Linked DNA regions of Metallumcola ferriviriculae. The protein of the gene in region 1 interacts with the protein of each later gene in a pairwise test. Links are inferred from orthologs where the notes say so. Each region holds a gene or a part of one and is shown in the gene's direction. Other genes may lie near its edges. The genes, in order: rlmN and ftsZ.

Region 1 (3,194 bases):
AGACCCGGATGTGCGACTGATACTGTTGCAAGGAGCATACCAACTTATTTATATGAACAAGGTTCCTGCAAGTGCAGCGTGCAATGAGATGGTTAATCTGACTAAGAAATTAAGATATCGCAGTGCCGCCGGCTTTGTAAACGGGGTGCTGCGAAATGTGGCAAGGGGTAAGAAAAATCTTAAGTGGCCGGACAAGTCCTTAGATCCTATTGAATACATTGCAGTTGTTCATTCTCATCCCCGTTGGCTGGTTAAAAGATGGATAGAAAATTTTGGTGTGGAAGAGACGGAAAAGCTTTGTACCTACAATAACCAACCATCCCCAGTTACAGCTAGGGTAAATACGCTTAAGACTGATTACGATGGATTGAGCACAGCTCTAAAAAGTGAAAGTGTTCAGGTCTTGTCCTCGAGGATGATACCGGAGGCTTTAGCTATAGTTTCAGGACCGCCGTTAGATAAGCTTCGTGCCTTTAAAGAAGGCCTCTTTACCCTGCAGGATGAGTCTTCCATGTTACCTGCCAGTGTACTGGCCCCTGCTCCGGGAACCATGGTGATAGACGGCTGTGCTGCCCCTGGTGGAAAAACTACTCACTTGGCAGAATTAATGGAAAACAGGGGTCGTATTTTAGCCTGCGACGTACATAACCATAAATTAAAGTTGATTGAAGCCAATAAAAACCGCTTGGGAATTAGCATAGTGACGGAAGAACTGCTTGATGCCAGAGAACTAGGGGAAAAATATGCTGGCCAGGCAGACTTTTTGCTTTTGGACGTACCTTGTTCGGGACTAGGAGTGTTATCCCGGCGTGCTGATGCTCGTTGGCGTAAGCTGCCGGGGGACATTGTCAAGATGGCATCACTTCAATGGGAAATTATCACCGGAGCGTGTCGGGCCTTGAAACCCGGTGGAATAATGGTATATAGCACTTGTACTATTACCAAAGAAGAAAATCAATGGTTGATTGACAAATTTGTCAGTGAGTTTCCGGAATTCGAGACGGAGGACATTACTAATCTTCTACCTTTTACAATAAAAACAGAAGATGTGGAGGATGCTCGGTTGGGGCGTTTGCAGCTCTTACCCCAAAGACATGGCGTTGATGGTTTTTTTGTGGCCCGCCTGAGACGGAAGAGGTGATACGGTGAAACTTGATTTAAGAAGTCTTAATCTTGAAGAAATGGTAATAATGTTGGATAACTGGGGATTTCCTCGTTTCCGAGCTAAACAATTGTTTCACTGGGTTCACCAAAAAGGTGTATTACGTATAGAGGATATGCACAACTTACCAGCTCACCTACAAAAAATATTGGTGGAAAGCTGTGCCATTAATTTGCCTCGTGTAATTACCCAACGGCAATCTCAAAGCGGAGATACCGTTAAAATGCTGTTGAAGCTGGATGATGATGAAACTATTGAAGCTGTATTAATGAAGTATCATGATCGGGATTTTCAGCGCACTAGAGCTACAATTTGTATTTCCTCTCAGGTTGGCTGTGTCATGGGCTGTGCTTTTTGTGCCACAGGACTAAGTGGATTTAAGCGGAATCTGACTGTCGGCGAAATAATTAGTCAAATATTCGCTACGCAGCAATTACTAGGGATAAAAATCACCAATGTAGTATTTATGGGCATGGGGGAACCGCTGCTGAATTTTGATAATGTGGTTAAGGCTATTAGATTAATGAATTTTGAGGATGGTTTAAACATTGGGTGGCGGCGTATCACTATTTCAACTTGTGGTTTAGTTCCGGAAATTTATCGATTAGCGGAAGAAGATATGCCTATAGTACTGGCTATTTCTCTACATGGCGCTACTGATGCCGTTAGAAGCAGCCTTATGCCTGTGAATGATAAATATTCGCTAAAAAAATTAATGTCTGCATGTAAGGATTATACAGCTAAAATTGGACGAAGGGTTACATTTGAATACGCACTGATAAAAGATGTTAATGATTCAGAAAACGACGCAATGATGTTAGGACAGTTGTTAACGGGATTGAAATGTAATGTCAACTTAATACCTGTCAACCCTGTTAGCGAGACCGGTCTAACACGTCCAGTCACAAAAAGAATACAGCGCTTTGCGGCGATACTGTCAAAGATGAGTATTGACGTAGTGGTTAGGGAAGAGAAGGGTACTGACATTGATGCGGCCTGCGGACAGCTTCGCCGCAAAAATGTCAATGTTAAAAGTAAGGTTAAAAGAGGAAAAATGTAATTGGAAAGCGAATGGATTAAGAAAATAAGCAAGCTCTAGTTGGTGATTGAGGGGTGAACTTATGCTAGCAGAAGCTATTTCCCATACCGGGTTGGTCAGAAGGAACAATGAGGATGCTTACCTAATAATTTCTGATTTAAAAATATTTGCTGTTGCTGATGGGATGGGTGGTCACGCAGCAGGTGAGATAGCCAGTAAGCTTGCAGTGAATACATTGGCAGAGTATATCAATAAGCATATCCACGACCATCCGCCGGCTCGGGTATTGGCTGACGCTGTGGCTGCTGCAAATGAGGAAATTTATTTTCAAGCAGTGAACCACCCGTCTCATTCCGGGATGGGCACCACTTTGTCTGCAGTTTGGGTAGTGGAGGATATCGCCTATTTGGCCCATATTGGGGACAGTAGGATATATCTTTTTCGTGACGAAAAACTGGATTTGGTAACTTGCGACCATTCGTTTGTATCAGAGATGGTTCGTAACGGAAATCTAACTGCGCAGGAAGCGGAGAAACACCCTCAGCGAAACTTGTTAACCCGTGCGTTAGGCACTGAAAGCAATGTCGAGGTGGATATGAAGGAATTAACCTTGCAAAAAGATGATATACTTCTCTGCTGTACCGACGGACTAAGTGCTTTTGTGTCGGCGGACGAACTTGAACAAATGATTCGGTCCAACAAAGATACAAACAGCAAACTTCAACAGATGTTGCAGTTAGCTTTGAACCGAGGCGGCCATGATAATATTACTGCGATGCTAGTGTACAACATTAAGAGGCGAAGCCTGTGATAGGTAAAGTGCTAGGCGGGCGTTATGAAATAATTGAAAAATTGGGCGGCGGCGGTATGTCCGTTGTTTATAAGGGCCGGGATACCTTATTAAACCGGGTGGTTACTATTAAGGTTCTACGCGAACAGTTTGCCAGTGACCAGGATTTCGTGCGCCGTTTTGAAAGGGAAGCCCAGGCGGTG
Region 2 (3,275 bases), 190 kb from region 1 along the record:
TGGATATTGACAGTACTGTGCGCGACATAAGAAAAGCCGTGGAGACAGCTGAACGAATGAGTGGTGTTCAGATTTCCGGCGTATGTGTTGGTATTGGTGGTCAGCATATCAAGTCTCTTAACAGTAAAGGTGTCATAGCCATATCAAATCCGGACAGGGAAGTTTCCGTAGAGGATGTGGACAGGGTACTTCAAGCGGCTAAAGTGGTCACATTACCTTCGGACCAACGGATAATTCACTGTCTAGCCCGGCAGTATATTGTCGATGGTAATGATGGGATAGTTGACCCGGTGGGTATGTCTGGTGAACGGCTAGAGGTAGAAACCCAAATTGTTACCGGAATTGCCACCGCTATTCAAAATATCCTTAAAAGTGTAACAAGGGCAGGTTTACAAGTGGTGGACTTGGTACTAAACCCGTTGGCTTCCGCTCATGCTGTTTTGATGCCCGCTGAAAAGGATTTAGGCTGTGTGTTAGTGGATATTGGTGGCGGAACTACCGAAATGGCTATTTTTGAACAAGGAAGCCTATGGTGGTCTGGTATTATTCCAGTGGGCGGTGACCATGTAACAAGTGATTTAGCTGTGGGGTTACGGGCACCAATTGACGTGGCAGAGAAGGTAAAGATTGAACACGGGTGCGTGTTGACCCAGCTTATGCCTGATGATGAATATATTGCAGTAACTAGTGTGGGTAGCATAGAAACTCGGCAGGTATCCAAGAAGTTTTTGGCATCAATAATAGAACCAAGAATAACTGAAATTTTGACAATGGTAAAAGACAAGCTCAATCGCTCAGGTTATCAGGGAATGCTGCCCGGCGGTATGATCATTACAGGCGGTGTAGCTGGGCTTGAGGGATTGGTGCAGCTTGCTGCTGAAGAACTGGATTTACCTGTTCGTATTGGTAGCCCAGAAGGTGTAGGGGGGCTTTCTGATATAGCAAGCAGCCCAACCTATGCTACTGCTATTGGATTGGTGAAATACGGAGCTTATAGGCTTGCCTATGTTGATGCCGCTGCAGGGGATGAAGAATTTTTCAGCGGTTTATGGGGCAAGTTTTCAGCTTGGTTTAAAGAATTTTTTGGATTTTAGGCGACTGAGAAGGAGGTTCTGCCATGCTTGAATTTGAAGAGGTGGAAAACACTCAACTGGCAAAAATTAAAGTTATTGGTGTGGGTGGCGGTGGTAATAATGCAGTAAACCGGATGATATTAGCCGGTTTGCAGGGTGTGGAGTTTATTAGTCTGAATACGGATTTTCAGGCTTTAAAGCTATCTAAAGCCGACCATAAGATGCAGATTGGTACAAAGCTTACCAAAGGGTTAGGTGCCGGCGCGGACCCGGAAGTTGGCAAAAAAGCTGCAGAAGAAAGCAAGGACGAAATTACTAAGAGTGTGGAAGGGGCAGATATGGTATTTGTCACTGCCGGTATGGGCGGTGGAACAGGAACCGGTGCTGCTCCGGTTGTTGCTGAAGTAGCGCGGCAGGCCGGCGCTTTGACAGTGGGTGTGGTCACCAGGCCGTTTACCTTTGAAGGCCGCAAAAGGCATAAGCAGGCGGATTCAGGTATTGAAGACCTACGTAATCAGGTGGATACCTTGATTACCATTCCCAATGACAAATTGCTTCAGGTTGTGGATAAGAAGACATCCATTAGTGAGGCATTTCGTATTGCAGATGATGTTCTCCGTCAGGGTGTTCAAGGTATCTCTGACTTGATTGCCGTACCCGGTTTGATAAACTTAGACTTTGCAGATGTTAAAACTATTATGGTGGGTACCGGGTCAGCTTTGATGGGTATCGGCCGTGCCGCAGGGGACAAAAGAGCGGTTGAGGCAGCGAAAATGGCCATCTCTAGTCCATTATTAGAGACATCAATCGAAGGAGCTAAGGGAGTGCTGCTTAACATTACGGGCGGCAGTAATTTAGGTCTCTTTGAGGTGAATGAAGCGGCGGAGATTATTGCCAATGCTGCAGATCCCGAGGCAAATATCATCTTTGGTGCCGTGATTGACGAGTCTTTGGAAGATGAAATTCATATTACGGTAATAGCCACTGGTTTTCAAGCGGATTCAAACGCTGAAACGGTGAAGGTAGATGACCTGACAACAGTTAAGCCATTCAGTGACGACGATTTGGAAATACCGGCATTTTTACGGCGTCGATAATTTTTTATAATTGCAGCATAATGTTCATGAATTATAATAATATATAAAGAGTAATTTAAGGTAATGTGTCCTGAGACGGTAGTCCGGAGGCCAAGCAATTTGCTTGGCCTCTTTTAATTTTTATTTACTTCGTGGAAATAATTATGCTGATACCATTGGAGGGAGGGTTTCTATGACCTGGCTAGTCGGTATTGGTTTAGTTTTGGTTCTTACCTTTAGCGTTAGTATTAGCCTTTACTTGGTTAATTACAAGTTGCCCTTGGGAAATATTGTGACCAAAACCCTGGCGTTTCTCCTTATCGGCGCGTTAACTTTTAGTGTTGTCTGCTCGTTGTTAATCTTTATGGTTTGGCCGCCACATATATGGGATATATTTTCATTCTAAATGATTCGGGCATTTTGCCCGTTTTTTTTATGTCCTTGTAGGTTGTTTCTACAAAAACGGGTGTTTTATAGCCTGATTTAAGACTTTTAGACCAATAGACTTAAACTTCAACAAAGATAGACAGTAATTTACAAGGATATTCTTCATTAACATTAGAATGTAATTTTTACTTAAATTTTTAATTTTTAGGGAGGCCGGTTTGTGATTAGCAGAAATAACATTTCAAAAGAATTTGAAGATAAAGGTAGTAGTGCCTTCAAGTACTCAACGGCTGAGGTAGAAAGGGCACTGCAGGAAAGCGAAACCAAATTCAAGGAGATTTTTAATAAAGCAAATGACGCTATCAGTCTTTGGGAGCTCCCGGAAAGCGGAACACCGATATGTACTGCTGTCAATGACAGCGGATGTGCTACCTACGGATACAGTCGAGAAGAGTTTGCTAAAATATTGCCGGCTGATATGGTATCTGATAAAGACATTGGTATAATGCACGACGCTTTATATGAATTGAAAGCCCATGGTGACTCAAGTTGTGAAGTGAACTGTATTAGCAAAAGCGGTAAGCTGTTTCCTGTAGAAATCAATAGCCATTTGTTCAAAATGAATAATAAAAACATGATAGTGTCGGTGGCTCGTGACCTTAGTGAGCGGAAGGATAAGGAAAAAGCAGTCAACAGGGCTTATACTGAGTTAAATCAGATATTTGAATGCGCTGCTGAC

What was found.
Region 2: the proteins of rlmN (region 1) and ftsZ interact in binary tests that used the Escherichia coli proteins (3 or more experiments, as listed by UniProt). The link is inferred for Metallumcola ferriviriculae from one-to-one orthologs.

The regions. Positions count from the first base shown.
Region 1 is NZ_CP121694.1:2,028,602-2,031,795, forward strand. Bases 319-3,183 are described here. They hold rlmN (dual-specificity RNA methyltransferase RlmN), read left to right. Parts: upstream 319-1,145; coding sequence 1,146-2,222; downstream 2,223-3,183. Other genes in these bases: rsmB (16S rRNA (cytosine(967)-C(5))-methyltransferase RsmB), read left to right, coding at 319-1,141; MFMK1_RS10135 (Stp1/IreP family PP2C-type Ser/Thr phosphatase), read left to right, coding at 2,284-3,012; pknB (Stk1 family PASTA domain-containing Ser/Thr kinase), read left to right, coding at 3,009-3,183. In the rest of the region: more of rsmB, read left to right, coding at 1-318; more of pknB, read left to right, coding at 3,184-3,194.
Region 2 is NZ_CP121694.1:1,843,705-1,846,979, forward strand. The notes cover bases 198-3,143. They hold ftsZ (cell division protein FtsZ), read left to right. Parts: upstream 198-1,117; coding sequence 1,118-2,170; downstream 2,171-3,143. Other genes in these bases: ftsA (cell division protein FtsA), read left to right, coding at 198-1,094; MFMK1_RS09265 (hybrid sensor histidine kinase/response regulator), read left to right, coding at 2,757-3,143. Also shown: more of ftsA, read left to right, coding at 1-197; more of MFMK1_RS09265, read left to right, coding at 3,144-3,275. UniProt on the Escherichia coli protein: Essential cell division protein that forms a contractile ring structure (Z ring) at the future cell division site. The regulation of the ring assembly controls the timing and the location of cell division.